One region of the Streptomyces sp. NBC_01092 genome, then DNA from elsewhere that is predicted to be linked to it. Evidence: riboswitches for the same ligand, from Rfam matches in the RefSeq annotation. Region 1 holds a riboswitch; each other region holds the start of a gene.
What was found. A riboswitch is a leader RNA that binds a small molecule or an ion and turns the genes downstream of it on or off. The one in region 1 is predicted to bind cobalamin.
Positions count from the first base shown of each region.

Region 2: linked by a shared signal. The riboswitch ahead of OG254_RS15050 (prenyltransferase/squalene oxidase repeat-containing protein) and the one ahead of OG254_RS11575 (cobalamin biosynthesis protein) in region 1 are both predicted to bind cobalamin.
Region 3: linked by a shared signal. The riboswitch ahead of metE (5-methyltetrahydropteroyltriglutamate--homocysteine S-methyltransferase) and the one ahead of OG254_RS11575 (cobalamin biosynthesis protein) in region 1 are both predicted to bind cobalamin.
Region 4: linked by a shared signal. The riboswitch ahead of OG254_RS39775 (CbtB-domain containing protein) and the one ahead of OG254_RS11575 (cobalamin biosynthesis protein) in region 1 are both predicted to bind cobalamin.

Region 1 covers NZ_CP108659.1:2,617,453-2,625,241, reverse strand. Annotated here, with positions in the region: gene cobN (cobaltochelatase subunit CobN) at 1-2,851, opposite strand, end outside; gene OG254_RS11580 (cobyric acid synthase) at 2,848-4,377, opposite strand; gene OG254_RS11575 (cobalamin biosynthesis protein) at 4,374-5,315, opposite strand; cobalamin riboswitch at 5,414-5,557, opposite strand; gene OG254_RS11570 (hypothetical protein) at 5,674-5,895, opposite strand; gene OG254_RS11565 (anion permease) at 5,933-7,165, opposite strand; gene OG254_RS11560 (lysozyme) at 7,319-7,789, opposite strand, start outside.
Region 2 covers NZ_CP108659.1:3,359,787-3,367,575, forward strand. Annotated here, with positions in the region: gene fxsT (FxSxx-COOH system tetratricopeptide repeat protein) at 1-1,728, shown strand, start outside; gene OG254_RS15045 (alpha/beta fold hydrolase) at 1,808-2,731, opposite strand; cobalamin riboswitch at 3,284-3,418, shown strand; gene OG254_RS15050 (prenyltransferase/squalene oxidase repeat-containing protein) at 3,534-4,751, shown strand; gene OG254_RS15055 (SCO2322 family protein) at 4,748-5,413, shown strand; gene OG254_RS15060 (energy-coupling factor transporter transmembrane component T) at 5,406-6,635, shown strand; gene OG254_RS15065 (ABC transporter ATP-binding protein) at 6,632-7,789, shown strand, end outside.
Region 3 covers NZ_CP108659.1:8,801,524-8,809,268, reverse strand. Annotated here, with positions in the region: gene OG254_RS39815 (short-chain fatty acyl-CoA regulator family protein) at 1-1,087, opposite strand, end outside; gene aceA (isocitrate lyase) at 1,397-2,680, shown strand; gene aceB (malate synthase A) at 2,778-4,319, shown strand; gene OG254_RS39800 (3-hydroxybutyryl-CoA dehydrogenase) at 4,316-5,185, shown strand; cobalamin riboswitch at 5,191-5,415, shown strand; gene metE (5-methyltetrahydropteroyltriglutamate--homocysteine S-methyltransferase) at 5,570-7,745, shown strand, end outside.
Region 4 covers NZ_CP108659.1:8,793,341-8,801,129, reverse strand. Annotated here, with positions in the region: gene OG254_RS39790 (histidine phosphatase family protein) at 1-427, shown strand, start outside; gene OG254_RS39785 (hypothetical protein) at 445-774, opposite strand; gene OG254_RS39780 (CbtA family protein) at 920-1,678, opposite strand; gene OG254_RS39775 (CbtB-domain containing protein) at 1,700-1,921, opposite strand; cobalamin riboswitch at 1,958-2,096, opposite strand; gene OG254_RS39770 (methylmalonyl-CoA mutase family protein) at 2,288-4,090, shown strand; gene scpA (methylmalonyl-CoA mutase) at 4,090-6,264, shown strand; gene meaB (methylmalonyl Co-A mutase-associated GTPase MeaB) at 6,261-7,301, shown strand; gene OG254_RS39755 (response regulator) at 7,250-7,789, opposite strand, start outside.

The DNA.
Region 1 (7,789 bases):
CCAGCTCGGCGACCTTGCGCACGGCGTCGTCGATCAGGCCGACGACATGCGGGAACGCGTCCCGGAAGAAGCCGGAGATACGGACGGTGACGTCGATGCGCGGGCGCCCGAGCTCTTCCAGGCCGATGATCTCGAAGCCGGTCACCCGGCGCGAGGCGTCGTCCCACACCGGGCGGCAGCCCAGCAGCGCGAGGATCTCGGCGATGTCGTCGCCCTGGGTGCGCATCGCGGACGTACCCCAGACGGTGAGGCCGACGGACTTCGGGTACTCACCCGTGTCCTGGAGGTACCGCTGCACCAGCGAGTCGGCGAGCGACTGCCCGACCTCCCAGCTCAGCCGGGACGGGATGGCCTTGGGGTCGACGGAGTAGAAGTTCCGGCCGGTGGGGAGAACGTTCACCAGTCCGCGGGTCGGCGACCCGGACGGGCCCGCCGGAACGTAACCGCCGTCGAGTGCCTTGAGGATGTGGCCGATCTCGTCGGTGGTCCGCGCGAGCCGCGGCACGACCTCGTTGCAGGCGAACTCCAACACGGCCACCGCTTCGGGGAGTTCGAAGCCGAGGACGTCACGGATGAGAGCACGGCTGTCGTCGGCCGCCCAGGCACGGGACTCCATCCCCTCCGCGATCCGCCGGCACAGCTGCTCCAGCAGGTCGATCGCGTCGGCGGCCGTCCGGGACGGGCCCTCGACCAGGTCGCTCAGCTCGACCGGCACCTTCAGCGGCGCACCCGGCTCGGCGAGCAACTCCTTCTCGACCAGACCGAAGTGAGCGGCCAGCGAGGCCCGCAGCCCCGGCAGCGCGTTCGCCTGCCCGCCCCACACCTGCGAGGCACGCAGCACGGCGAGGACCAGGTTCACGCGCGGCTCGCCGACCGGGCCGCCGCCCAGGATGTGGAGCCCGTCGCGGATCTGCACGTCCTTGATCTCGCACAGATAGCCGTCGATGTGCATGACGAACTCGTCGAAGGCGTCATCGTCCGGCTGGTCGTCGACATGCAGGTCGTGGTGCAGCTCGGCCGCCTTGACCAGCGTCCAGATCTGCGCGCGCACGGCCGGCGCCTTCGTCGGGTCCAGGTCCGAGACCAGCGCGTACTCGTCGAGGAGCTGCTCCAGCTTGGCCAGGTCGCCATAGGTGTCGGCGCGGGCCATCGGCGGCACGAGGTGGTCGACGACGGTGGCGTGGCCACGACGCTTGGCCTGGGTGCCCTCGCCGGGGTCGTTGACGATGAAGGGGTAGATCAGCGGCAGGTCGCCGAGGACGGCGTCCGGAGCGCAACCACCGCTCAGCCCCAGCCCCTTGCCCGGCAGCCACTCCATCGTGCCGTGCTTGCCCATGTGGACGAGGGCGTCGGCGCCGAACGAGTTCTCCAGCCACCGGTACGCCGCCATGTAGTGGTGCGACGGCGGCATGTCCGGGTCGTGGTAGATCGCGATCGGGTTCTCGCCGAAGCCGCGCGGCGGCTGGATCATCACGACGACGTTCCCGAACTGGAGGGACGCGAGCACGATGTCGTCCCCGTCGACGTACAGCGAGCCGGGCGGCTCGCCCCACGCCTCGGTCATCGCGTCCCTCAGCTCCGGGTCGAGCTTGTCGAACCACGCCTGATAGTCGGCCAGCGGCACGCGCGCGGGCGCGGCGGACAGCTGGTCCTCGGTGAGCCACTCGACGTCGTGCCCGCCGGCCTCGATGAGCCGGTGGATCAACTCGTCGCCGTTGTCGGGGTACTCGGTGACGCCGTACCCGGCCGCCTTGAGCGCGTCCAGGACCCGTACCGCCGACGCGGGCGTGTCCAGGCCGACCGCGTTGCCGACGCGGGAGTGCTTGGTCGGGTAGGCGGTGAAGACGAGCGCGAGCTTCTTGTCCTCGTTCGGCTTGTGCTTCAACCGCGCGTGCCGTACGGCGATCCCGGCGACGCGCCCGGCCCGCTCCGGGTCGGCCACGTACACGGGTACGTCGTCCGGGCCCTGCTCCTTGAAGGAGAACGGGACGGTGATGAGCCGCCCGTCGAACTCCGGGATGGCGACCTGCATCGCCGCGTCCATGGGGGAGAGCGCGGCGTCGGAGTCGTCCCAGGCCGCGCGGGACGACGTCAGGCAGAGCCCTTGCAGCACCGGCACGTTGAGGTCCGCGAGCGCCCCGATGTCCCACGCCTCCTCGTCGCCGCCCGCCGAGGCCTGCGAGGCGTGCGTGCCGCCCGCGGCGAGGACGGTGGCGATGAGGGCGTCGGCCTTGCCGAGGATCTCGTACAGCTCCGGGTCCGCGCCGCGCAGCGAACCGCAGTACACGGGAAGGGCGTTGGAGCCGTGCGCCTCGATCGCGTCGCACAGGGTGTCCACGAACGCGGTGTTGCCGCTGAGCTCATGGGCCCGGTAGAAGAGCACGCCGACGGTCGGGCGGCCCTCCTGGAGCGTACGGTCGCCGTGGACGCCGTACTCCGGCATCTTCTGCGGCTCGACGAACCCCTCGCCCGTCAGCAGCACGGTGTCGGAGAGGAACCGGGCCAGCTCGGTGAGGTTGGCGGGGCCGCCCTCGACCAGGTACTTCAGCGCCTCCGCCACGACACCGGCCGGCACGGACGACTCGGCCATCAGCTCCGCGTCCGGCACGGCCTCGCCGCCCAGCAGGACGGTGGGGATGCCGGAAGCCTTGAGCTTGGCCAGCCCGTCCTCCCAGGCCCGCTTGCCGCCGAGCAGTCGTACGACGGCGAGGTCCGCGCCGTCGAGGAGCGCGGGCAGCTCGGCCTCGACGTCCACGCGGGTCGGGTTGCCGATCCGGTAGTCGGCACCGGAGGCGGCCCTGGCCGCCAGCAGATCCGTGTCGGCGGTCGACAACAACAACACTGTGCTCATGCGGGCGCTCCCGGTGGAATGAAAGGCAGTCCTTGCGGCGCGCCCGACTCGATGAGCCGCCAGAGCGCGTCCGTGTCCGCGTGCTGTTCGATCAGGTCGCCGAGCCGGTCGAGCTGCTCCTCGCGCAGCGCGGCGAACGACGTGTCCGGCGCCGGCACGAAGCGGCGGCCCGCGGCGGCGGCCACCTCGCGCAGGAAGGCCCGCCGGAAGCCGTCCGACTCCAGCGAGCCGTGCCAGTGCGTGCCCCAGGTCTGGCCGACCCGGCAGCCGTCGAGGAATGGCCGGCCTCCGCTTATTTCGGCGACCCCGTGATGGATCTCGTACCCCTCGACGGGCTCCCCGAGGGCTTCGCCCACCGGCCGCGTGAGGGTCTTCTCGCGGGCGAACCGGACGCGGACGGGCAGGATGCCGAGCCCTTCGACGTGCCCGCGCCGGCTCTCGATGTCGTCCTCGATGTGCTCGCCGAGGACCTGGAAGCCGCCGCAGATCCCGAGGATCGGGCGCTGCTCGGCGGCCCTGCGGGCGAGAGCATCGGCGAGCCCGCGCTCCCGCAGCCACTCCAGCGCGCGGACCGTCCCCCGGGTCCCCGGAATGACGACGAGGTCGGCGTCGGCCAGCTCCTCCGCCCGGTCCACGAACCGCACGACGACGCCGGGTTCGGCGGCGAGGGCGTCGACGTCCGTGAAGTTGGACATGAGCGGGACGGCACAGACGGCGACGCGCAGCACGTCCTCCCCGAGGGGCGGGGCGACGTTCGACTCCCGGACCGTCCCGCGCAGGGCTGTGTTTGATTTGAAAGAGGGCCGCAGCCCGTCCTCCTCGTCGATGCCGAGGCCGTGCTGGAAGGGGAGGACGCCGTAGGTGTGGCGTCCGGTGAGTTCGTGCAGCATGTCGAGCCCCGGCTCCAACAGGCTGACGTCCCCCCGGAACTTGTTCACCAGAAACCCGGCGACGAGCGCCTGATCCTCGGGCGAGAGGAGGGCGACGGTCCCGAAGAAGGAGGCGAACACGCCACCGCGGTCGATGTCACCCACCACCAGCACGGGCAGCCCGGCATTGCGGGCGATCCCCATGTTGACGATGTCGGTCCGCCGCAGATTGATCTCGGCCGGAGAGCCGGCTCCCTCACAGATCACCGCGTCATACGTGCCCCGCAATTCGGCGAGACAGTCGAGCACGGTCCCGAGCAGCTTCTGCTGCCGCCCGCCGTGATACCCGCGTGCGCTGAGCTCACCGACGGGCTTCCCCAGCAGCACGACCTGACTGCTCTGCTCGCCGCCGGGCTTGAGCAGCACGGGATTCATGAGCGCGGTCGGCTCGACACGACAGGCCTGCGCCTGCATGGCCTGCGCCCGCCCGATCTCGGCACCTTCCCTCGTCACGAACGAATTGAGGGACATGTTCTGCGCCTTGAACGGCGCGACCTTGACCCCCTGCCGCACCAGCCACCGGCAGATTCCCGCGGTGACGACGCTCTTGCCGGCGTCGGAGGTGGTGCCGGCGACGAGGAGACCACCGCCCGTCATGAGGGACGTCCCTTCGCGATGAGGCGCGCGGCGACACAGACGCCGAGCGCCAGCAAGCTGACACGCTTCGACAGCCGTACGGCCCGTTCCACGTCGTGGGTGCCGACGGCCCGCCCGTCCGTGTTGAGCACGGGCCGGTGCTCGACCCTGCCGCCGTACGACAGCGTCCCGCCGAGCCGCACCCCGAGGGCGCCCGCGAACGACGCCTCGACGGGCCCGGCGTTGGGGCTCGGGTGCTTGGCGGCGTCGGCGCGCCAGGCCCGTACCGCTCCCCGGGGATCGCTCCCGGCGACGGCGGCGAGTACGGCGGTCAGCCGCGCCCCCGGCCAGCCGGCCAGGTCGTCGAGCCGGGCCGAAGCCCATCCGTAGCGCCGGTACTTGGGTGACTTGTGCCCGACCATGGCGTCGAGCGTGTTCACGGCCCGGAACCCGAGCAGCCCCGGCACCCCGCCGACGGCCCCCCACACAAGGGCCCCCACGACGGCATCGGAGGTGTTCTCGGCAACGGACTCGACCACGGCCCGCGCGATCCCGTCCGCGTCCAGCGCCTGCGGATCCCGCCCGCACAGATGCGGCAGCCGGGCACGGGCGCCCTCGATGTCCCCCGCCTCCAGCGCTCGCCCGATGACGCGGGCCTCCCGGGCCAGCGAAGTCCCCCCGACGACCGCCCAGGTGGCGGCGCCGGTCAGCGCGACGGAGGCGACGGGAGAGGGACGTACCGCACGAGCGGCGAGCGCTCCTGCCGCCACGGCGCCACCGGTGCACACGGCGGTGTGCACCGCACCCCACGCGCGGTCGTCGCGCCACAACACCCGTTCCACGGCGCCGGCAGCCCGTCCGAACGCGGCGACCGGATGCCCCCGACGAGGGTCGCCGAGCAGCAGATCACCGAGAAGTCCGGCGGCGGCGCCGTACGCGAAAACGCGATCGGCTCGCATCGGGGTCAGCCGATCGCTGGGTCAGACGAGGGTCTGCTACTGCATGTCGATCGGCAGGCGAGCATGGCGTTATGTCCTCACTCAGGGTGTCCGCGCCCTGGTACGACGAGACCGGCGGCGAGAGTTCCTGGCTCCCGGGGCTTTCTACCCCGGTGACAGTGGCGGGACCGCGCCGGATTCACACCGGCTTCCTCTTCTGCCGCCGTACTTGGCCCCGGCAGTCCACCACGGGGTTGGAAGGGGCGTCAACTTGCCGTTGACCTGCGAGGGAAGAGTGTGCGAAGGCCCACACAGCACTGAGGTGCGGGACGGTGATCCGTCCCGCACCTCGGGTGTTTCAGGTGGTGTGCGCGCTGCGTCAGGCCACGATCAGATAGATCCCGTAGGCCACCGCCGCCGTGCACGCCGCGAAGCACGCGTACGCGCCCGTGACCGCGAGTGCGGCCGAGTCGCCCTGGGCCGCGGCCCGTTCGCGGCGGGACAGGCCCGCGATGCCGAGGGTGAACAGGCCCACCAGGGCCACCGTGATCACGAGGCTGACGCCGAAGACGGAGCCGAGAGCCGCCCAGTCGATCTTCATGCTTCTTCTTTCTTGGGAGCCGGTAACGGGGCGGGGGTCAGACCGTGGCCTGCGAGGGCGCGGGCTCGGAGGACGGGGCCGGGATCGTGGCCGTGAGGTCCTCGGTGGCCGTGCCTGCCGGGGGCGGGGTCACGGCGGCGATGGCGGTGGTGACGACGCCTGCCGGCTCGTCGGACTCGTTGACGTTCGTGTGGTCGACGACCTCGCGGCGGGAGAGCTTCCAGATCGCGGCGCTGGAGGCGATCAGGAAGACGGCGACCACGGCCGTGCCCCAGGCGCCGAAGCCCGTCACGTACTCCGCGAGCGCGCCCACCAGGGCTGCGGCCGGGAGGGTCAGGCCCCAGGCGACGAACATCCGGGTGGCCGTCGACCAGCGGACGACGCCGCCCTTGCGGCCGAGGCCGGCGCCCATCACCGAGCCGGAGACGGAGTGCGTGGTGGAGAGGGAGAAGCCGAGGTGGGAGGAGGCCAGGATGACGGTGGCCGCGCTGGTCTGGGCGGCGAAGCCCTGCTGCGGCTGAAGGTCGGTCAGGCCCTTGCCCATGGTGCGGATGATGCGCCAGCCGCCGAGGTAGGTGCCGAGCGCGATGGCCAGGCCCGCGGAGAGGATGACCCACATGGGCGGGTCGGAGTCGGGGGCGACGGCGCCGCCGGCGACCAGGGCGAGGGTGATGATGCCCATCGTCTTCTGCGCGTCGTTGGTGCCGTGGGCGAGCGAGACCAGGCCGGCGGAGGCGATCTGGCCGGTGCGGTAGCCCTTGGCGGCGGCTTTGCCGTCGGCCTTCTTGCCGAGGGTGTACATCAGGCGGGTGGCGAGCAGCGCGGCGATGCCCGCGACCAGCGGCGCGGCGATCGCCGGGATCAGCACCTTGGTGACGAGCACGTCGCCGTGGACCGCGCCGACGCCGGCCGAGGCGATGGTGGCGCCGATCAGACCGCCCATCAGGGCGTGCGAGGAGCTGGAGGGCAGGCCCACCAGCCAGGTCAGCAGGTTCCAGAGGATCGCGCCGACCAACGCGGCGAATATGACCTCGGGGCGTATGCCGGTCTCGTCGACGAGACCTTTGGAGATCGTGTTGGCGACCTCCACGGAGAGGAAGGCGCCGACAAGGTTCAGTACGGCGGACATGGCCACCGCGACCTTGGGCTTGAGCGCACCGGTCGAGATGGTGGTGGCCATCGCGTTGGCGGTGTCGTGGAAACCGTTCGTGAAATCGAACGCGAGTGCGGTGACCACCACAATCGCGAGGATCAGCGAGAAGTTTTCCATTTACCCAGGCAATCGTTCGAGGTCATTGGCTGGACGAACGTAGGTAACCTGAGTGAACGAAAGGTGAACTGGGGTGGGCCGCACGGTGTCCGGAGCGGCCGGGTGAGGTGACCCCGACCCCGCCGGTCGACGCGCGGCCCAGGCGCCGCACGGTCAGTAGCCTCGGGCGAACTTCCTCAGCTGGGTCATGGAGCCGTTGAAGAGATTCTGATCACCCGGCAGGCTGCCGCTGGCGTTGTCGTACTGCCAGAGGGTCCAGTACCGCCATCCGGCCGGCAGCGCCCCCGCGGTCGCGGAGTCGTAGCGGGCTATCCACAGCGCGTGGTTCGAGGCGAAGGTGCGGCTGGTGCCGGTGCAGTTGTTCCACCAGTGCGTGGTGGTGTAGATCACCGGGCGGCGGCCGGTCAGCCGCTTCATCTCGTTGCTGAAGGACTGGATCCAGCTGACCATCTTCGCCTTGCTCAGTCCGTAGCACTTCTGCCTGCCGTACGGGTTGTACTCGATGTCCAGGGCGGGCGGCAGGGTCCAGCCGTCCGACCGCCAGCCGCCGCCGTTGCGCACGAAGAAGGCGGCCTGGGTCTTGCCCGACGACTTGTTCGGCAGCGCGAAATGGTACGCGCCGCG
Region 2 (7,789 bases), 740 kb from region 1:
TTCAGCCCGGAGCCGATCTCCATGGATCTGCTGCAAAGCACGCAGATCGCGCAGTCCCTCACCGGTCAGAACAGCACACGTGATCAGGAGTTCCGGCCGCGCGCCTTCGACAGCACGGAAATGATCGCGCGCGCGTTCCAGGAACTGAGTCGACTCTCGCTCGCGACGGTGGACCGCAAGTCACGCAGTCTCCGCGTGCACCGCCTGGTGCAGATGTCCGTGCGCCTGAACATGACGAAGGAAGACCAGGAGGCCACGCGGGACGTCGTCTTCCGCACCTTGGTGGCCGCCCGTCCCGAACAGGACGACCCCGAGGACCACAACACCTGGGAGCGCTACCGCATCATCTGGCCTCACCTGGGAACCTCGTGGGCCCTGGCAGCACCCGACTACGGCATCCGCAAGCTGATCGTGGACCGGGTTCGCCAGTTGCGCCGCCGCGGCGAGCTGAAGCAGGCGTACGACCTGAGCACGCGCGTGCATCAGGGCTGGCGCGAACACAGCGGGCCCGACGAGCGCTGGGTGCTCCACATGGGCTTCCAGATCGCCAACATCCTTCGTGCCCAGGGCAGATACCAAGAGGCCCTGGAGCTGGACACGGACGTACTGCACCGCCAGGAAGCGGCCCTGGACAGCCCGCACGACCTTCACATCCTCATGACGTCCGGCGGTGTGGCTGCCGACCTGCGCGGTCTGGGCCGCTACAGCGAGGCACTGGACCGCGACCGGCTCAACCACGAGCAGTTCCTGGAGTTGTTCGGCGAAGACCATCCGCGCAGCCTCATGGCGGCCAACAATTACGCGGTGTGTCTACGAGTGTTGGGGCAGTACACGGATGCTCTGCGGCTGGACCGCAAGACAATGGAGACTCGAAACAAGATCCTCGGCCCGGAGCATGCCTACACCCGGGCATCAACCATCAGTTACGCCCGCGATCTGCTCGACTGCGGCGACTACGCCGGATCCGAGCTTCCGTTGCGGCGCACCTACGACCAATGCCTCTCCCATCAGCAGTTCGGCGCGTCCGCTCCCACCACCATCAACGCAGGCAAAGCGCTGTCGGGTGCCCTGCACCAGATGGGCCGGGCTCAGGAGGCGGAGGTCCTGACACGCACAGTGCTGTCCAACCTGCCCTCCGAGGAAGGGTCGGCCTCGCCCAACAGGTTGCTGCTCCACCTGGGCCTGGCCGGGATCCTGGGCGCGCAGGGTCGTACCGAAGAGGCCCTTGAGCTGGCCCGCCGGGTCCTGGACGACTGCCGTCGGTTCTTCCAAGACCAACACCCCTACACAGCAGCCTGCTACGCGAACCTGGCCGTGCTGCTCTACACGGCCAACGAGGCGGCTTCCTCCCTGGCACACGCCGAGCAAGCCGCAAGGGTCTTCGCGGCGATCTTCGACGACGACCACCCGTTCACCCTGATGTGCCGGGTGAACCTGGCCAATGCCCAGGCCGCACTGGGGCAGCGCGGACGGGCCCGCGCTACCTACGAGGAGGTACTGGACCGGCTTCGCGATGTCCTCAACGACGACCAGCACCCCGCCCCACTGGTCTGCGCGGCCAACCTCGCGGTGGTATTGAACGAGTTGGGAGAGAGCGAGGCGGCCGAACGGCTGCGCGAGGAGGTGCTGGGCGCGATCACTGCGCGGCTCGGGGCCGATCATCCCCGCGCTCTGGCCCTGCGCGAGTGGAGTCGGTCGGGCTGGGAGTTCGACCCGCACCCGATCTGATCTGCGATGTGCTCGCCGACGTCGGCGAGCACATCGCAGCGAACCACTTTCGCGGACACGGAGGGGCTGCCGAAACCCGCTACACGGCGGCCCCGAACCGCTCGCGAGCACGGTCACGCAGCCAAGCGAGTATTTCCGGTACGGCCGGCAGCGCGGCGAAGTGAGCCGCCCCCGGCTTCAGCACGGCAGTCGCTGAGGGAATGCGTTCGGCTAGCCATCGGAAGTGACCGACGGGCGAGAAGGTGTCGTGCTCACCGTGCCACAGCAGCAGCGGGACTTCGACGATCTTGCCTGGCTCGAAGCCCCAGTCCCGCCGGAAGGACAGCACGTCATCGAGCCACCCGAACGAGGAACGCACCACACTGGTCTCGTAGTTGGCGAGGAGCAGGCCTCGGATCCCACCGTGTCCCACCACAGCCTTGTCTGCCGTGGGCATCTCCGGAGTCAGTAGCCCCAGTAGTGATTCCGGCTTGTCACGAATGGCATCTGCATTGCTGGCAAGGTTGGCCTTGAGCCTTTCCAGGCACTCCTCGGAACCATCGCGGAGAGCCGCCCTGGCGGCCTTGTAGGCGATGACGTTGGACGGGGCCATCCCCTCGAACCAGTCGAGCCCATCTGCATCGGGAGGAGCGATGCTGACCAGCACGGCAGCACTGGCGACCCTGTCCGGAAGCAGCGCCGCACACGCCAACGCGTGCGGTCCGCCGCCGGAACGGCCGAGCACGGAAAACGGCCCGAGATTCAGCTGGTCGGCGATGGCCTCCACGTCCGCGGCGGCGTGACACACAGCGCGGCCTTTTAACCGCTGCGACTCCCCGTACCCCGGCCGGTCATAGGAGATGAGCCGGATGCCCAGCTTGTAGAGAACGCTGGTCCGTGGACGCGGCCCGACCCTGCTGCCCGGAGTGCCATGCAGCAAGAACACCGGGTGGCCCTTCGGGTCCCCCGACGTCTCGAAGAAGAGCAGCCTCTTGCCGTCGCCGCTCTTGACACTTCCCAACACCAGGTGTGCCTCCCGTCGCCAGCGCCGCGGCCGCCCGGAGCAGGACCCAGAGAATCAGCATCCCGCCCGTCAGAGCGCCAGTCGACACACAAACCAGCCGTCATTCGCGACGGACCAAGGGTTTTTCGAAAGACGCAATGTCATGGGGTGACGGTTGCGCGTCCCGAAGGGCCGCTCGCACCGACCAAACGGTAGAGGATTCCCACCCTCCGGCAGGTCATTCCAGCCACACCGATAGCCATTCGGCGCAAAATACATGTTTGGTTTGACACTTCAGTGATCACACCGCCGCACGGCGGCGATCATGCAGACCGAGGGCAGTACCCACATGATGGGGTCCCCCGACACGGCTCGCATCCTGACGTCGGCCGATACCGATCCGTCCGCAAGGAAGGGCCGACATCCCGGCCGGGATCATGCACACGCCCATCACGAAGCTCGGCAACCCCCTGCAACATCCATGGGCGAAATCCAGCCGAACCGGCCACCCTCGACCTCGCTCACCACCGGCCCGCCTCCGCCGCCCACCGCCCCCTCTCGGCCCCCGCCTACCCCCGGGTAGAGTGTCGCCGTCGTCATCACACCCGTACGTGGGAAAGCCGGTGCAAATCCGGCGCTGACCCGCAACCGTGAACCGGTCGTCGTCGAAGGCCGGTGAGCCGGATCGCCGCGTACGGGAAGTGACCGGCTCACGTGCCCCGGCAGTCCGCCGGAGTGCGGCACCGTCGAGGTATACGGAGCCGAGCCGCCGGGGGTCTCCCCTGTGCTGCCCGGTCCCCCTAGGGAAGGGCACCCGCCGATCATGAACGTCCGTCACAGCGCCGCGGTCCTGGCCGCCGCCGTCGTGATCGGCGCGGCCGCGCCGGCCATAGCCGCCGACTCCTCCCCCTCCGCCTCGCCGAAGCCGGCGTACCCCGCCGAGCTGTACGGCACCACCGACCCCACCTACGACGGTGTCTGGCGGCAGTCCCTCGCGATGCTCGCTCAGGACACCGTCGGGGTGAAGCCGGCCCCGAAGGCCGTGGACTGGCTGCTTGGGCAGCAGTGCGCGAACGGGGCCTTCGCGCCCTACCGTGCCGACGCCTCCGCCGACTGCGATGCCAAGACCCTCGTCGACACCAACAACACGGCCGCCGCCGTCCAGGCGCTCGTCGCCCTCGGCGGGCACGACGCCGCCACCTCCAAGGCCGTGACCTGGCTGAAGTCCGTCCAGAACAAGGACGGCGGCTGGGGGTACATGCCGGGCGGGGCCAGCGACACCAACTCCACGTCCGTGGTGATCGGTGGACTCGCCGCCGCCGGTGAGAAGCCTGCGTATGTCCGCAAGGACGGGCAGTCGGCGTACGACGCACTCAAGCAGCTCGCCCTGTCGTGCAAGGACGACGACGGCGGCGCCTTCGCCTTCCAGCCCGACAAGAAGGGCAAGCTGCTCGCCAACGCCGACGCCACCGCGGCCGGTGTCCTCGGCTCGCTCGGCAAGGGCCTCGTCGTGAGCCCCGGCAAGGAGACGCCCACTGCGGACTGCACCGACGGCGGCTACCCGTCCTCGCTTCAGGCCGCCGTCAACGGCGCCGCCTACCTCACCGACGCCCTCGCCAAGGACGGCCACCTCACTTCCGCCCTCCCCGGCGCCGAGGACCAGCCCGACTACGGCAACACCGCCGACGCGGTCGTCGCACTGGCCGCCCTCTCCGGTGCCGACGCCGCCGAGAAGCCGCTGCGCTGGCTGGAGCAGAACTCCGCGAAGTGGGCGAAGCAGAGCGGCCCGGCCGCCTACGCCCAGCTGATCCTCGCCGCCCACGCCACCGGCACCGACCCCCGCGACTTCGGCGGCGCCGACCTGGTCAAGCAGCTCAACGCCACCGGCCCCGCACCGCAGGCCGCGGCAAAGGCCACAAACGAGGAGAAGACCAAGGACGACAGTCCCTTCGGTGTCTGGTGGTACGTCGGCATCTTCCTCGTCGTCGGCGTCGGCATCGGCTTCCTGCTGAGCGGCCGCAAGAAGGGCCCCCAGGCGTGATCCGCCGCGTGCTCGCCCCGCTCCTGGCCGCGCTGGTCCTGCTGACCGGCGCGGCCCAGGCCGCTCAGGCGGCCGGCTACCGCTACTGGTCCTTCTGGGAGCGGCAGGGCGACACCTGGATCTACGCCACCCAGGGCCCCTCCCTCGCCCGCCCCTCCGACGGTGACGTCCAGGGCTTCCGGTTCGCGGTGAGCGAGGACTCGAAGGACGCGACGCAGCCCAGGGGCGCGGCCGAGTTCGCGGTGATCTGCGCCAGGACGCCCGCCGAGGACGGCAGGAAGCGGGTCGCCCTGGTCATCGACTTCGGTACGGCGGCCGACGCCCCGTCCGGCGAGACGCCCCCTGCCCGCCGTACGGCCTGTGCCCGGGTGGCTCCCGACGCGACCACGGCCGAGGCCCTCGCGGCCGTCGCCAAGCCCCTGCGCTACGACAGCAACGCCCTGTTGTGCGCGATCACCGGGTATCCGCAGAAGGGCTGCGGCGATCAGGTGTCGGGCGGCGGCGGGGAGACCGGGAAACCGACTGCGGCCGGACGGACCGCCACCGCGGCCGAGGACGACTCGGACGGCGGGCTCTCGCTGGGCCTGGTCGCGGGCGTCGCCGTGGTGGTGGTGCTCGGGGCTGCGGCGGTCTGGCAGGCACGGCGGCGCGGGGATGCCTGAGCGCGCCGCCGGCTCTGACGATGTGCGCCGCCTCGGGACGGGGACGGGAGGTTGGTCGTCCGCGGCGCCATCGTGGCTGGTCGCGCCCGCGCGGCGGAGCCGCACATGTCACGGCCCCGCGCCCCTTCGGGACGCTGCCGCCCCTCCCCTGCACCCCGGCGCCTGGTGGCTCTGGGCCCTCGCCCTCGGTACCGCCGCCACCCGCACCACCAACCCGCTCCTCCTCGCCCTCCTCATCGCGACCTCCGCGTACGTCGTGGCGGCCTGCCGCCCGAACGCCCCCTGGGCCCGCTCCTACTCCGTCTTCTTCAAGCTGGCCCTGGCCGTCCTCTTCATCCGGCTCGTCTTCGCCGTGCTCCTCGGCTCCCCGCTCCCCGGCACCCACGTGATCGTCACGCTCCCCGAGATCCCCCTCCCCGACTGGGCGCAGGGGATCCGGCTGGGCGGCAAGGTCACCGTCGAGACCGTCCTCATCGCCTTCTACGACGGCCTGCGCCTCGCGACGCTCCTCATCTGCGTGGGCGCGGCGAACTCCCTCGCCAACCCCACCCGCCTGCTCAAGTCCCTGCCCGGCGCGCTGTACGAGATCGGCGTGGCGGTCGTCGTCGCCCTCACCTACGCCCCCAATCTCATCGCCGACGTCCAGCGGCTGCGCGCCGCCCGCCGGCTGCGCGGCCGGCCCGACACCGGCGTCCGCGGCCTCCTCCAAGTGGCGCTCCCGGTCCTGGAGGGCGCGTTGGAGCGGTCGGTCGCCCTCGCCGCCGCGATGGACGCGCGCGGCTACGGCCGTACCGCCGACGTCCCGCGCCGCGTCCGCCGTACGACCACCGCGCTCACCCTCGGCGGCCTGCTGGGCGTCTGCGCCGGGACGTACGGGCTGCTCACCGCCGACGGCGGCACCTACGGTCTCCCGGTCCTCCTCGCCGGAGTCGTCGCCGCCCTCGCGGGCCTGCGCCTGGGCAGTCGGCGTTCCCCGCGCACCCGTTACCGCCCCGACCGCTGGGACGCCCGCGCCTGGCTGGTCGCAGGTTCCGGCGCGGCGGTCGCCGCCCTGCTGACCCTGGCCGCGGACCGCGCCCCTCAAGCCCTCAACCCCGGCGTAATCCCCCTCGTCGCCCCCACCCTCCCCCTGTGGCCCGCGGCGGCAGTCCTCCTCGGCCTCCTCCCGGCCTTCATCAGCCCCACAGCTCGCACTCCCGCCGCCCCCAAGGAGCCGTCGTGATCCGCTTCGAGAACGTCTCCGTGACGTACGACGGTGCCGCCGAACCCACCGTCCAGGGCGTCGACTTCGAGGTCCCGGAGGGCGAACTGGTGCTGCTGGCAGGCCCGTCCGGCGTCGGCAAGTCCACCGTGCTCGGCGCGGTGAGCGGGCTCGTGCCGCACTTCACCGGCGGCACTCTGCGCGGCCGCGTCACGGTGGCCGGCCGGGACACCCGTACGCACAAGCCCCGCGAACTCGCCGACGTGGTCGGCACGGTGGGCCAGGACCCCCTGTCCCACTTCGTCACGGACACGGTCGAGGACGAGCTCGCCTACGGCATGGAGTCGCTCGGCCTGGCCCCGGCCGTGATGCGCCGCCGCGTCGAGGAGACCCTCGACCTGCTGGGCCTCGCCGATCTGCGCGACCGTTCCATCGCCACCCTCTCCGGCGGCCAGCAGCAGCGCGTCGCGATCGGCTCGGTCCTCACCCCGCACCCGAGCGTCCTGGTCCTGGACGAGCCGACCTCGGCCCTGGACCCGGCCGCCGCGGAAGAGGTCCTCGCGGTCCTCCAACGCCTGGTCCACGACCTCGGCACGACGGTCCTGATGGCCGAGCACCGCCTGGAACGGGTGATCCAGTACGCCGACCGGATCGCCCTGATGCCCTCCCCCGGCCAGGCCCCGCTCCTGGGCACCCCGGCGGAGATCATGGCCGTCTCCCCGGTCTACCCACCGGTCGTCGCCCTGGGCCGCCTGGCCGGCTGGAGCCCGCTCCCCCTGACGGTCAGAGACGCCCGCAGAAGAGCGTCCGACCTGCGCGAACAGCTCGAGAACCGCACCACCGCAGCCCCTCAAGGGCCGGCCGGCCCACGGCAACAGCTCGACGAACAGGACAGCATCGCCGCTCAGGGGCGCGGGGAACTGCGCGACCAGCCACAACCGACGCGCAGCAGCCGGCAGCCCGCACCACCCACCCCGTCGGGCGTCCCCACCCCCCACCGCTGGTTCCGCCGCAAACAGACCCCCACCGCCCCGGCATCTCCCCATGCCGCCGAAGTACAGGCCCTCTCCGTAACCCGCGACCAGATCCGCGCCCTGCGCCACATCGACCTCACCGTCACCCCCGGCGAGACCGTCGCCCTCATGGGCCGCAACGGCGCCGGCAAATCCACCCTG
Region 3 (7,745 bases), 6.2 Mb from region 1:
CGTAGACGTTCCACAGCGGGCAGGTGCCGCCGGCCCGGGAGAAGTGGAACCCGGTCGCGGACTGCCGCTTGGACATGTTGCCGGCGCGGTCGACCCGCACGAAGGAGAAGGGAACTCCGCGCAGGCGGGGCCGTTGGAGCGTGCTGAGGCGGTGGCAGACGGTCTCGTAGCCGAGGCCGTAGCGGTCGGTGAGCCGCTCGATGTCGTAGCGGACCTCCTCGGCCGCCGCGTGGAAGGCGGTGTACGGCAGCACCAGCGCGGCGGCGAAGTAGTTGGCGACGCCGATGCGGGCCAGGGTGTGGGCGGGCGAGTCGGCGGGGAAGTCCTCGGCCGCCTGCCGGTCCAGTTCGTCCGCGTACTCCAGCAGGGCGAGTTGCGTCGCCATGCGGAAGGCGCGCTGGCCGGGGCGCAGGCGGGTCGACAGGTGGAGGGTGCGGGTCGGCTCGTCGTAGTGGTGCAGGTGGTCGCCGGAGCCGGTGGACAGGTGCTCCTCGGATCCGGTGGACAGGCGGATGCCGTGGGCGTCGGCGAGGCGTGCGGTCAGGGCCCGCATGACCTCGCCGGGCCGGATGCCGATCTCCCCGGCCAGCTGCTCGGCGGCGAGGTCGGTGTCGTGGAGGTAGTTCTGGCGGCGGTAGAAGAAGTCGCGGATCTCCTCGTGCGGGGAGCGGGGCGAGTGGGGCATCTCGTCGGCCGTGTCACGGCCGTCCGCCGCTCCCGCCAGCCGCTCGGACAGGAGTTGGTTGCGACGGCCCAGGTCGAGCAGGACCTGGGCGACCGCGGGCATCCGTGCGGCCAGTTCGCCCAGGTCGGTCGCGCAGACCCGGGCGGCGGCGATCTCGCCGGTCAGCGCCTCACGTAGATCGGCCACGAGCCGGGCGGTGTCGCGCTCGGAGAAGAATCCCGGGTCCACGCCGAAGGTCTCGGTGAGCCGGAGCAGGACGGGCACGGTGAGCGGGCGGGAGTCGTGCTCCATCTGGTTCAGGTAACTCGGGGAGATACCCAGGGCGCGGGCGAGTTCCGCCTGGCTCATCCGGCGTTCGTCGCGCAGCCGCCGCAGCCGCGCGCCCGCGTAGGTCTTGCTCACCTGGGCTCCTGTCGGATCCGGAACGGGACCTGGCCAGCGTAGGCGAACCGGCGTCGTTCGCACCCTTCGCAAGCTTGGCAATCGGCGGCGAGAAGATTCGCAGAACTTGGCAGACAGCCATGCTTGATGGCACTCAGTGCCAGTGCCAGAGTTTCAGTGCGGCCCGCAGGAAAGGCGACATTGCTCAGATTCGCCCTGCGGATCGCGGGCCGCATTTCCTTCAACGACACGCAGTGCCATTGCCTGCCGCGAGCGGCACAGGCTTGGCAGACGCAACAGACACCCCCTACCGAGGAGACGGTGACAGTCATGGCAGAGGCGAGCACGCAGGCGGCCGGGGAACTCGCGCGGCGCTGGGCCACCGACCCGAGGTGGCAGGGCATCGAGCGCACCTACACCGCCGAGGACGTCGTACGGCTCTCCGGCAGCGTCCGCGAGGAGCACACCCTGGCCCGGCGCGGCGCCGAGCGGCTGTGGCGCCAACTGCACGAGCGGGACTACGTCCACGCACTCGGCGCGCTCACCGGCGGCCAGGCCGTGCAGCAGGTCAAGGCGGGGCTCCAGGCCATCTACCTGTCCGGCTGGCAGGTCGCCGCCGACGCCAACCAGGCCGGGCACACCTACCCCGACCAGAGCCTGTACCCGGCCAACTCCGTTCCCCAGGTGGTCCGTCGGATCAACAACGCACTGCTGCGCGCCGACCAGATCGCCACCGCGGAGGGCGGCGAGGACCGCACCGACTGGCTCGCGCCGATCGTCGCCGACGCGGAGGCCGGGTTCGGCGGCCCGCTGAACGCCTTCGAGCTCACCAAGGCGATGATCGCGGCGGGGGCCTCCGGCATTCACTACGAGGACCAGCTCGCGTCGGAGAAGAAGTGCGGGCACCTTGGCGGCAAGGTCTTGGTGCCGACCTCGCAGCACATCCGCACCCTCAACGCGGCCCGGCTCGCCGCCGACATCGCCGATGTGCCGACCGTCGTCATCGCCCGCACCGACGCCCTCGCCGCCAACCTCCTCACCACGGACGTCGACGAGCGCGACGCCGCGTTCGTCACGGGCGAGCGCACGGCGGAGGGCTTCTACCGAGTCCGCAACGGCATGGCGCCGGTCATCGCACGCGGGCTCGCCTACGCCCCGTACGCCGACCTCATCTGGGTCGAGACCGGTACGCCGGATCTCGCGCAGGCACGGGAGTTCGCGGAGGCGATCCACGCCCGGTACCCGGATCAGATGCTCGCCTACAACTGCTCGCCGTCCTTCAACTGGAAGGCCGCGCTGGACGACGACCAGATCGCCAAGTTTCAGCGGGAGTTGGGGGCGATGGGCTATCGGTTCCAGTTCATCACGCTGGCCGGGTTCCACTCGCTGAACCACGGGATGTTCGACCTTGCGCGGGGTTATGCCGAGCAGGGGATGACGGCGTATGTCGACCTTCAGGAGCGGGAGTTCGCCGCCCAGCAGTACGGCTTCACCGCCGTCAAGCATCAGCGTGAGGTCGGGACGGGGTACTTCGACCTGGTGTCGACCGCCGTCAATCCTGCGTCTTCGACGACCGCGCTTGCCGGTTCCACGGAGGAAGAGCAGTTCCACTAGGTCCGGTTTGTTGTCTGCGGGTGCGTGGGGGCTGGTCGCGCAGTTCCCCGCGCCCCTTTGGGGCGATGCCCTGAACGGCCTCGACAAGGAGAGCCCGATGTCCATCATTGCAGTCACTCACCACGTCCGTATCCTGGGCGCCCCCGGCCACCGCCACGACGAGATCCTCACGCCCGCCGCTCTGGACTTCGTCGGCCGCCTGGCCGCGGAGTTCGGTGAGCGCCGTCAGGACCTGATGAAGGAACGCCGGCGACAGGCCCTCCGGCTCGCCGCGGGCTCTGCGCTCGACTTCCCCATGGTCACCTCAGCCATCCGCGCCGACCCGACCTGGCGTGTCGCACCGCCCGCACCCGGACTGGCCGACCGGCGCGTGGAGATCGCCGGGCCGCCCGATCGCCGTACGGCGTCCGACGCGCTCAACTCCGGTGCCCAGGTGTGGGTGGCCGACTTCGAGGACGCCACCTCGCCGACCTGGGGCAACCTCATCGACGGGCAGCTCACCCTGCTCGACGTCGGCGAGCGGCACACCACCCTCGTGGTCCGCCCCCGCGGCTGGCATCTGGACGAGGAGCACCTCGCGTACGACGGCCGGCCCGTGCCCGCCGCCCTCGTCGACTTCGGCCTGTACTTCTTCCACTGCGCCCAGCGCCAGATCGACGCGGGCCAGGGCCCGTACTTCTATCTCCCGAAGCTGGAGAACCGGTACGAGGCCCGCCTGTGGAACGACGTCTTCGTCCTCGCCCAGGAACTGCTCGGCATCCCCCGCGGCACGATCCGCGCCACCGTGCTCATCGAGACGATCACCGCCGCGTTCGAGATGGAGGAGATCCTCTACGAGCTGCGCGAGCACAGCTCCGGCCTCAACGCGGGCCGCTGGGACTACCTGTTCAGCCTGATCAAGACCTTCGGCCACCGGACGGACTTCCTGCTGCCGGACCGGGCACAGGTGACGATGACGGCCCCGTTCATGCGCTCCTACACCGAACTCCTCGTACGCACCTGCCACCGGCGCGGTGCCCACGCCATCGGCGCTATGGCCGCCCACGTGCCCGGCAAGGACCCGGCCGCGAAGGACGCCGCGCTGGCCAGGGTCCGGCTGGACAAGGAGCGGGAGGCGGAGGACGGGTTCGACGGGTCATGGGTGGCCCATCCCGGGCTCGTGCCGGTGTGCCGTGAGGTGTTCGACGGTGTCCTCGGCGAACGGCCGCACCAGATCGACCGTACGCGCGACGACGTGGAGGTCACCGCCGGCGACCTGCTGTCGGTGCGCCGGATCAGCGGCCCGCCGACCTCCGAGGGGGTGCGCACCAACATCGCTGTCGCGCTCAGGTACTTCGCGGCCTGGCTGCGCGGTCAGGGTGCGGTGGCGCTGGGCGGCCTGATGGAGGACGCGGCCACCGCGGAGATCGCTCGTGTGCAGATCTGGCAGTGGCTGCGGCACCGGGTGATCGACCGGGAGACGGTGCTGACGCTGCTCGACGACGAGGTCGTGGCGCTGGGCGCCGAGTACCCGTGGGCGCCGGTCGAGGAGATCCGCGCGCTGTTCGAACGGATGGCGCTGGCGGGCGAGTTGCCGCTGTTCTTCACCCCGGACGCCTACTCCCGTCATCTCGTGCGCCGGACGGAGGCCGGGGCATGAGCGGGGGCATCCGACGGGTCGGGGTGGTCGGCGGCGGGCAGATGGGGGCCGGGATCGCCGAGGTGTGCGCGCTGGCCGGGCTCGACACCGTGGTGTGCGAGGTGGACGCGGTCGCGGCCCGCGCCGCCCGGGAACGGGTGACGGCGTCGCTGGACCGCCGTGTGCGACGCGGCAAGCTGGAGCAGTCCGCCGCGCGGGATGCCCTCGCCGGTCTGGTGTTCACCGGCGGCCTGGAGGACCTGGCCGACCGGCAGCTCGTGGTCGAGGCGGTGGTGGAGAACCCGGACGCCAAGACCGAGGTGTTCGCCGCGCTCGACAAGATCGTCGAGGATCCGGCGGCCGTGCTGGCGACCAACACCTCCTCGCTGCCGATCATGCGGCTCGGCATGGCGACCGGCCGCGCGGACCGGGTCGTGGGCCTGCACTTCTTCAATCCGGTACCCGTGCTGCCGCTGGTGGAGGTCGTGCCCTCCCTGCACACCTCGGCCGAGACGATCGCCGCCGTCGAGGACTTCGCCGCCGGTGCGCTCGGCAGGACTGTGATCCGCTCCCGGGACCGGGCGGGCTTCGTCGTCAACGCGCTCCTCGTCCCGTACCTGTTGTCCGCGATCCGGATGGCGGAGTCCGGCTTCGCCACCGCCGCCGACATCGACACCGGCATGGAACTGGGCTGCGCCCACCCCATGGGCCCGCTCAGGCTCGCGGACCTGATCGGTCTGGACACCGTCGCCTCGATCGCCGAGTCCCTCTACGACGAGTTCAAGGAGCCCCTCTACGCCCCTCCCCCGCTGCTCCAGCGGATGGTCGAGGCGGGGCTGCTGGGCCGCAAGTCCGGACAGGGGTTCCACGTGTACGGCCAGGTCTGAGCTGTAGGCTGGCCGACGCAGCTGGTTCGCCCCGTCCGCCAGGCGGGATGCGTCGCAAGAGGGAACCCGGTGGGAATCCGGGACTGCCCCGCAGCGGTGAGCGGGAACGACCGCCGTCATACGCACTGGGTCCGACGTACCGGGCCTGGGAAGCGACGGCCAGTAGGTGTCCTCATGAGACGAGGACGTGCCCGCGAGTCCGAAGACCTGCCAACTGCCCGCGTACGAAGCACTCGTGCGCGGACCTCCCGGTGACCTCGAGGGCGGGTCGGCGAACATGACCGAGCGGACGGCCGTACGGCCGTCGCCGTCCGGTCCGTCACCCCTTCGCGCTCTCGTCCCGTCGCCGGGATCTCAGGGATTCATCTCGCGAAGGAGATCTCCGTGACCACCAAGTCCGCAGCCGCGGCAGCACGGGCCACCGTGTACGGCTACCCCCGCCAGGGCCCGAACCGGGAACTGAAGAAGGCGATCGAGGGCTACTGGAAGGGCCGCGTCACCGCCGACGCGCTGCGCTCCACCGCCGCCGAACTGCGTCGCGCCAACTGGCGGCAGCTCGCCGACGCCGGCATCCACGAGGTGCCGACCGGCGACTTCTCGTACTACGACCACGTCCTGGACACCACCGTCGCACTCGGCGCCATCCCCGAGCGCCACCGCGGCGCCGTCGAATCCGACGCCCTGGACGGCTACTTCGCCATGGCCCGTGGCACGCAGGACGTCGCACCGCTGGAGATGACCAAGTGGTTCGACACCAACTACCACTATCTCGTGCCGGAGTTGGGTCCGGACACGGTCTTCACGGCGGACTCGACCAAGCAGGTCGCCGAGCTGAAGGAGGCCCTGGCCCTGGGTCTCGCCGCCCGGCCGGTCCTGGTCGGCCCGATCACGTACCTCCTGCTCGCCAAGCCGGCGCCCGGAGTGGCAGCGGACTTCGAGCCGCTAACCCTCCTGGACCGGCTGCTTCCCGTGTACGCGCAGATCCTGGCCGACCTGCGCGCGGCCGGCGCCGAGTGGGTCCAGCTGGACGAGCCCGCCCTCGTCCAGGACCGCACCCCGGCCGAGCTGAACGCCACCGGGCGTGCCTACCGCGACCTCGGCGGCCGCACCGACCGGCCGAAGCTGCTTCTCGCCTCGTACTTCGACCGGCTCGGCGAGGCGCTGCCGGTGCTGGCCAAGGCGCCGGTCGAGGGGCTGGCGCTGGACTTCACGGAGTCAGCGGCCGCCAACCTGGAGGCGCTCGCCGCCGCCGGCGGGCTGCCCGGCAAGCGGCTGGTCGCCGGCGTCGTCAACGGCCGCAATGTCTGGGTCAACGACCTGTCGGCGTCGCTCACCACGCTGGGCACCCTGCTGGGATTGGCGGACCAGGTCGACGTCTCGGCCTCCTGCTCCCTGCTGCATGTGCCGCTCGACGCGTCGGCCGAGCGGGACATCGAGCCGCAGATCCTGCGCTGGCTGGCCTTCGCCAGGCAGAAGACCGCCGAGATCGTCACCCTGGCCAAGGGTCTCGCCCAGGGCACCGGCACGATCACCGCCGAACTCGCCGCGAACCGGGCCGACCTGGCCTCCCGCGCGGGCTCCCCGATCACCCGCGACGCGACCGTCCGGTCCCGTGCGGGGGCCGTCACCGAGGCGGACGCCCGCCGCTCGCAGCCGTACGCCGAGCGGGCCGCGGCCCAGCGCGCCCACCTCAGGCTGCCGTTGCTGCCGACCACCACGATCGGCTCCTTCCCGCAGACCGGCGAACTGCGCACCGCGCGCGCCGACCTGCGCGCGGGCCGGATCGACACGGCGGGCTACGAGGAGCGTGTCAAGGCCGAGATCCAGGAGGTCATCTCCTTCCAGGAGAAGACCGGCATCGACGTCCTGGTGCACGGCGAGCCCGAACGCAACGACATGGTCCAGTACTTCGCCGAGCGACTCACCGGCTACCTCGCCACACAGCACGGCTGGGTCCAGTCGTACGGCACCCGCCACGTCCGCCCGCCGATCCTGGCCGGCGACATCTCGCGGCCCGAACCGATGACGGTGCCCTGGACGACGTACGCCCAGTCCCTCACCGACCGGCCGGTCAAGGGCATGCTCACCGGCCCGGTCACCATGCTCGCCTGGTCCTTCGTCCGCGACGACCAGCCGCTCGGCGAGACGGCCCGACAGGTCGCCCTCGCCCTGCGCGACGAGGTGAACGACCTGGAGGCGAGCGGGACGTCCGTCATCCAGGTCGACGAGCCCGCCCTGCGGGAGACCCTGCCGCTGCGCGCCGCGGACCGCGACGCGTATCTCGCCTGGGCCACGGAGGCGTTCCGGCTCACCACCGCCGGGGTCCGGCCGGACACCCAGATCCACACGCACATGTGCTACGCCGAGTTCGGCGACATCGTCCAGGCCATCGACGACCTCGACGCCGACGTCATCAGCCTGGAGGCCGCCCGCTCGCACATGCAGGTCGCCCGTGAACTCGCCGCCCACGGCTACCCGCGCGAGGCCGGGCCGGGTGTCTACGACATCCACTCCCCGCGGGTGCCGAGCGCGAAGGAGGCGGCCGAGCTGCTGCGCACCG
Region 4 (7,789 bases), 6.2 Mb from region 1:
GAGCCTGCGCTGCCGGGAGACGGCCGAGGCGCTCGCTCTGCACGGATCTGCGGCGGGGGAGCTGACGGGGCTGGAGATGAGCCGCTGGCGGGGCCGCACGCTCGACGAGGTGAGCGCCGTCGAGCCGGAGTCGGTGAGCCGCTGGCTCACGGACCCGGGGTGCGCGCCGCACGGGGGCGAGTCGGTACGGGACTTCTGCGACCGGGTCGCCCAGTGGCTGACGGCCGCGCAGGACCTGGACGGCCGTACGCTCGCCGTGGTCGAGCCGGAGGTCGTTCGCGCCGCCGTCGTTCATGCGCTCGGCATGCCCGCGGCGGCCTTCTGGCGTCTTGACGTCGCCCCGCTGACGGCGACGGAGCTCAGTGGACGGACCGGGCGCTGGAACCTGCGGCTGGGGCGGGCCCTTGCCGCGCCGCACACCGGTTAGAGACGAGCGTCCGGGGTTCAGGATGCCGTGTCGCGGTGGCGACGCAGCAATGCCGCGATGGCGCAGCGCAGACAGCCCGTGTCGGTGTCCGTCCGCGTCACCGCATCGCCGGCGCACGCCGTGCCCGCCTGCTCCCGGCAGCGGGCGGGCGGCGCCGCGACCAGCGTCTCCAGGTCCTGCAGCAGCTGCTCGGTGCGCTTGACCTGCTGGCCCAGTACGCGCACCCGGGCGCTCTGGCCGCCGATCTGCCGTCGGCTGGCCATCAGTTGCTCGTACTCCTCCACGGTCAGCGCCACCGCCTCGTGGCCGCCGAGGGTGATGCGGCGCGGCTGTGGGTGTCTGGCCACTCGGCTCCTCCGCTCCTCGCCCGCGTGGTCGTCGGGTAATCGGCCGGTCGTCCGAGCCATGTCCCGTCCCGTCGACTCGGTGTCCGCAGAACGTGAGAGGGCCCCCGGATGGTTCCGCGGGCCCTCTCACGTGATCGCATTCCGGTCAGCTGGGGGCAGCCACCGCCGGGGCCGAAGCCGCGGCGGCCGGTCTGGGATTCAGCAGTCGCTCGGCCAGCTCGCCGAAGAGCAGCCCGAAGCCTGCCCAGAGCGTGGCCTGCATGGCCAGCGCGGAGATCCGGAACCTCCACAGCACGGCGGCCGGGAAGTCCGCGGGAACCTCGTTGACGACCGGCAGGAACGCGTACGCCAGGCCGATCACCACGGCGAACGCGGCCACCGCGGCGACGGTGGCGTACCAGGTGCCCAGCCTCGGGGCGAGGCGCTTGCCGAGGAGGGTCGCGGCCACCGCGAGGAGGACGCTGAGCACCATCATCAGGAAGTACAGGGTGGTCCGTTTGCCGATGGTGTCGGGGTCGCCGACGGCGGGCGGGTTGGCCGGATACTTCAGGAACGGCACGACGTAGACGGCGAGCAGTGCGCACCCGGACAGCAGCAGCGCGGTGGCCCGCGGGCTGAAGCGGCCGACGCGGCCGAGGGCGAAGCAGTAGGCGAGGGCGGCGATGCCGCCGAAGGCGACCCCGTAGATCAGCACACCGGTGGCGAGGCCCGCGGTGGACTGAAGGCTGCGGGAGACGAGTTCGACCTCGTGCTCGTGCCCGGAGGCGTGGGCCTCCTCGAAGCCGATCGCCTTGTCGACGCTCGGCTCACCGAGGAAGTAGGCCACGACGAGGGCGAGTACACCGGCGCCGAGGCCGGCGAGCATGCCCCGTACGAGCAGGTTTCTTACCGTTGCGGAGTTCATGAGTGTGCGGCGTCCCTCTGGTCAGTGGCAGGGGAAGCCGAGGAGGTGGCGGGCGTCGTGCACCCACTCGTGGACGTCCTCGCCGGAGACGACGGAGGTGGCGCCCTGTTCGGCGCCGACGAAGTACAGCAGGACCAGCATCAGGATGCCGAAGAAGACCGCCCAGGGGACGATCGCGCCGATCGGCAGTTTGGCGGGGAGAGCGGGGGTGGTGGCGGTCGGCTGAGCGACATGCTGCGCCATGGCAGGGCCTCCTTAAGGGAGTTCGCGTCCCATCTCGGTGGTGCACATGACGACGGCCACGGGTCTGACTCGCCACCCTTCCCAAGGGGCGGCATACAGTGGCGCGACCGTGCCGGATTCCCACCGGCTTCCGCTTCGCCGTCGTCGATATCGCACCGACCGTACTGCTCGACCAGGACATGACCAATGGCAGGCGGGCCTGCGGGACCCTCCTCTGACCGAACCTTTACCTGCGACGAAAGCCGCGGAACGCCCTTTCCCCGACCGCCTCATTCGATGCGGAGACCCAGGTCACAATGTGGGAGAGGGCAAGGTCACAGCCGTGCCCTCTGCTGCTCCTTTGATGATCTGACCTAGCATCCGAGCATGACGGTCCTGCCTGACGACGGGCTCTCGCTGGCCGCCGAGTTCCCTGACGCAACCCATGAGCAGTGGCAACACCTGGTGGAAGGTGTGCTGCGCAAGGCGGGCAAGGACGTCTCGGGCCCGGCCGCGGAAGAAGCCCTGTCCACTGCCCTGGAGGACGGGTTGCGCACCCGCCCTCTGTACACCGCGCGCGATGCCGCACCCGACACAGGTTTGCCCGGGTTCGCCCCCTTCGTCCGTGGCGGCCGTGCCGAGGGCAACACGGCCGGCGGCTGGGATGTGCGCCAGCGCCACACGGCGCTCAAGGACAGCGTGGTGCTCGCGGACCTGGAGAACGGCGTCACCTCACTGTGGCTGGTCCTCGGCGAGGGCGGCATCCCGGTTTCGGAACTCGGCCGCGCCCTGGAAGGCGTCTACCTCGACCTGGCCCCTGTCGTCCTCGACGCGGGCACCGAGGTGGAGCCCGCCGCGCGTGAGCTGCTGCGGCTGTACGAGGAGCGGGGCGTCGCCAAGGAGGCGGCGCGCGGCAACCTCGGCGCGGACCCGCTCGGCCATGAGGCCCGTACCGGACAGTCCTCGGAGTTCGCCGCCGTCGCCTCGCTGGCCCGGCTGTGCGCCGAGGAGTACCCGGGGCTGCGGGCGCTGACCGTGGACGCGCTGCCGTACCACGAGGCCGGTGGCTCGGCCGCGCAGGAACTGGGCTGCTCGCTGGCGACCGGTGTCGCCTATCTGCGGGAGCTGACCGAGGCCGGTCTGACGGTCGAACAGGCCGGTGCGCAGCTGGAGTTCCGGTACGCGGCCACCGCCGACCAGTTCCTGACCATCGCCAAGCTGCGGGCCGCGCGCCGGCTGTGGGCGCGGGTGAGCGAGGTGTGCGGGGCGCCGAGCGCGCAGGTGCAGCACGCCGTCACCTCGCCGGTGATGATGTCGCGCCGCGACCCCTGGGTGAACATGCTGCGCACGACGGTGGCCACGCTGGCCGCCGGCGTCGGCGGCGCCGACTCCGTGACCGTGCTGCCCTTCGACCATGCGCTCGGCCTGCCGGACGCTTTCGCGCGGCGCATCGCCCGCAACACCTCGACCATCCTCATCGAGGAGTCGCACCTGGCCCGGGTGATCGACCCGGCCGGCGGCTCCTGGTACGTGGAGCGGCTCACGGACGAACTCGCCGAGGCGGGCTGGGAGTTCTTCCAGCGCATCGAGGGTGCGGGCGGCCAGGCCGAGGCCCTGCGCTCCGGACGGCTCGGCCAGGACCTGGCCGAGACCTGGGCGGCGCGCACCGGCAAGCTCGTCAAGCGGCGCGAACCGATCACCGGCGTCAGCGAGTTCCCGAACCTCGCCGAGCAGCCGGTGGAGCGCGAGCCCGCTCCCGAGGTCCGGTCCGGCGGCCTCCCGCGCGTCCGCCGTGACGAGGCGTACGAGGCGCTGCGTGCCCGTTCCGACGCCCACCTCGCCGCCACCGGGTCCCGGCCGCGGATCTACCTGGCCGCACTCGGCCCGGCCGCCGCCCACACCGCGCGGCTCACCTTCGCGTCGAACCTGTTCCAGGCGGGCGGCATCGAGCCCGTCACCGAGGGCACCTTCGCCGAGAGCGGCGCCACCGAGGCGTGCCTGTGCTCCAGCGACGCGGTGTACGAGGAGCAGGCCCAGACCGTGGCCGCCGAGTTCAGGTCGGCGGGCGCCACGCACGTGTTCCTCGCGGGCCGCCCCGGGCAGTACACCGATGTCGACAGTTACGTCTTCGCGGGCTGTGACGCCGTCGCCGTGCTGTCCGCCACCCTCGACCGCATGGGAGTGTCCTGATGGGAATCCCCGACTTCTCCGGGATCGAGCTGGGGACCCCGACCGCCGCCGCCGGCGCCGACGAGTGGCGTACGGCCGTCAAGCAGGCCACGGGCGGGGACGAGCCACTGTGGGAGACCCCCGAGGGCATCGCGGTCAAGCCGCTGTACACCGGCCGTGACCTGGAGGGCCTGGACTTCCTGGGCACCTACCCGGGCATGGCGCCGTATCTGCGCGGCCCGTACCCGACGATGTACGTCAACCAGCCCTGGACGATCCGCCAGTACGCGGGCTTCTCCACCGCCGAGGAGTCCAACGCGTTCTACCGGCGCAACCTGGCGGCCGGCCAGAAGGGCCTGTCGGTCGCCTTCGACCTGCCCACGCACCGGGGTTACGACAGCGACCACCCGCGCGTGACGGGCGACGTCGGCATGGCGGGCGTCGCCATCGACTCGATCTACGACATGCGGCAGCTCTTCGACGGCATTCCGCTGGACAAGATGACCGTGTCGATGACGATGAACGGCGCCGTGCTGCCGGTGCTGGCGCTGTACATCGTGGCGGCGGAGGAACAGGGCGTACCGCCCGAGAAGTTGGCCGGGACCATCCAGAACGACATCCTCAAGGAGTTCATGGTCCGCAACACCTACATCTATCCGCCGAAGCCGTCGATGCGGATCATCTCCGACATCTTCGCCTTCACCTCGCAGCGGATGCCCCGCTACAACTCGATCTCCATCTCCGGCTACCACATCCAGGAGGCCGGTGCGACGGCCGATCTGGAGCTGGCGTACACGCTCGCGGACGGGGTCGAGTACATCCGCGCGGGCCGTGAGGCCGGCCTGGACGTGGACGCGTTCGCGCCTCGCCTCTCCTTCTTCTGGGCGATCGGCATGAACTTCTTCATGGAGGTCGCCAAGCTGCGGGCGGCGCGCCTGCTGTGGGCGAAGCTGGTGAAGCAGTTCGACCCGAAGAACTCCAAGTCGCTTTCCCTGCGCACCCATTCGCAGACCTCGGGCTGGTCGCTGACCGCGCAGGACGTGTTCAACAACGTCACGCGTACGTGCGTCGAGGCGATGGCCGCGACGCAGGGTCACACACAGTCGCTGCACACCAACGCCCTGGACGAGGCGCTCGCGCTGCCCACCGACTTCTCGGCCCGCATCGCGCGCAACACGCAGCTGATGATCCAGCAGGAGTCGGGCACGACCCGGGTCATCGACCCGTGGGGCGGCAGCGCCTACGTGGAGAAGCTGACGTACGACCTCGCGCGCCGGGCCTGGCAGCACATCCAGGAGGTCGAGCAGGCGGGCGGCATGGCGCAGGCCATCGACGCCGGCATCCCGAAGCTGCGCGTGGAGGAGGCCGCGGCCCGCACCCAGGCGCGCATCGACTCCGGACGTCAGCCGGTCATCGGCGTCAACAAGTACCGCGTCGACAGCGACGAGCAGATCGAGGTGCTCAAGGTCGACAACTCCTCCGTGCGCGCCCAGCAGATCGAGAAGCTGCGGCGGCTGCGGGCGGAGCGGGACGAGCAGGTCTGCCAGGACTCGCTGGACGCGCTCACCCGGGCCGCCGGGGGCGAGGGCAACCTGCTGGAGCTGGCGGTGAGCGCCGCCCGCGCGAAGGCCACCGTCGGGGAGATCTCGGACGCCCTGGAGAAGGTGTACGGCCGGCACGCGAGCCAGATCCGTACGATCACCGGCGTGTACCGCAACGAAGCCGGGGAGTCGCCGTCCGTGGACCGCACCCGCACCCTCGTGTCCGACTTCGAGGAGGCCGAGGGCCGCCGTCCGCGCATCCTGGTCGCCAAGATGGGCCAGGACGGCCACGACCGCGGCCAGAAGGTGATCGCCACCGCCTTCGCCGACCTCGGCTTCGACGTCGACGTCGGCCCGCTGTTCCAGACCCCGGCCGAGGTGGCCCGCCAGGCCGTCGAGGCGGACGTGCACATCGTCGGGGTGTCGTCGCTGGCCGCCGGTCACCTCACCCTCGTACCGGCGCTCAAGGAGGCGCTGGCCGAGGAGGGCCGCGAGGACATCATGATCGTGGTCGGCGGGGTGATCCCGCCGCAGGACGTACCGACGCTCCTTGAGATGGGCGCGGCGGCCGTCTTCCCGCCCGGGACGGTGATCCCGGACGCCGCGTACGACCTCGTACGGCGGCTGGGAGCCGATCTCGGGCACGAGCTGTGATCGATCTCGACGCGTATGTGAAGGGTGTGCTCGACGGGAAGCGTGCGATCGTCGCGCGCGCCATCACGCTCGTCGAGTCCACCCGGCCCCAGCACCGGGTGCTGGCACAGCAGTTGCTGACCGAGCTGCTCCCGCACAGCGGGAAGGCGCGGCGGATCGGCGTGAGCGGGGTGCCGGGGGTCGGGAAGTCGACGTTCATCGACGCGTTCGGCACGATGCTGACCGCGCTCGGGCACCGGGTCGCGGTGCTGGCCGTCGACCCCTCCTCCAGCCGGACGGGCGGATCGATCCTGGGCGACAAGACGCGGATGGAGCGGCTGGCGGTCGACCCGGCGGCGTTCATCCGCCCCTCCCCCACGGCCGGCACGCTGGGCGGGGTCGCCAAGGCCACCCGCGAGTCGATCGTGGTGATGGAGGCGGCCGGCTACGACGTGATCCTGGTGGAGACGGTCGGCGTCGGCCAGTCGGAGACCGCGGTCGCGAACATGGTGGACTCCTTTCTGCTGCTGACGCTGGCCCGCACGGGCGACCAGCTCCAGGGCATCAAGAAGGGCGTCCTGGAACTGGCCGACGTGCTCGCCGTCAACAAGGCGGACGGCCCGCACGAGCGCGACGCCCGCGCCGCCGCACGGGAGTTGGCGGGTGCTCTGCGTCTGATGCACGGCAGGGACGCCGCCTGGACGCCGCCGGTCCTGCACTGCAGCGGGCGCGAGTCGATCGGCCTGGACACCCTCTGGGACCGCCTCGAACAGCATCGGACGCTGCTGGAGTCCACCGGCCGACTCGCCGCCAAGCGCCGCGACCAGCAGATCGACTGGACGTGGACCATGGTCCGCGACGAACTCCTGGGCCGCCTGCACGCCGACCGGGCGGTGCGGGCCGTCGCGCCGGAGCTGGAACAGCGGGTCAGGGACGGCGAGTTGACGGCGACGCTGGCCGCCGAGCGAATCCTGGCGGCGTTCGAGGGCGAGCGCGGCCCCGGGGCTCAGGATGCCGACGAGTCCGCGCTTCGCGGCGCCACCAGCCCCGACTCGTAGGCGAACACCACGAGTTGGGCGCGGTCCCGCGCCCCCAGCTTGGTCATCGCCCTGCTGATGTGGGTCTTCGCCGTGAACGGGCTGATCACCATGTGCGCGGCGATCTCCTCGTTGGTCAGGCCGCGCGCCGCCAGCGCCGTGACCTCCCGCTCGCGGCGGGTCAGGCCCTCAAGGCCGGGTGCCGTGGCCCGGTCGGGCGGACGCGAGACAAACTCGCCGATGAGGGTGCGGGTCACGGCGGGCGACAGCAACGCCTCCCCGTGCGCCACCACCTCGATCGCCTGGAGCAGGTCGTCCGGCTCGGTGTCCTTCAGCAGGAAGCCGCTCGCGCCGGCCCGCAGCGCCTCGAAGACGTACTCGTCGTGGCCGTAGTTGGTGAGGATCACCACGCGCACGTCCGTCAGGGCCGGGTCCGCGGCAATACGGCGGGTCGCCTCGATGCCCGTCATCACCGGCATCTGTACGTCGATCAGCGCGATGTCGGGCAC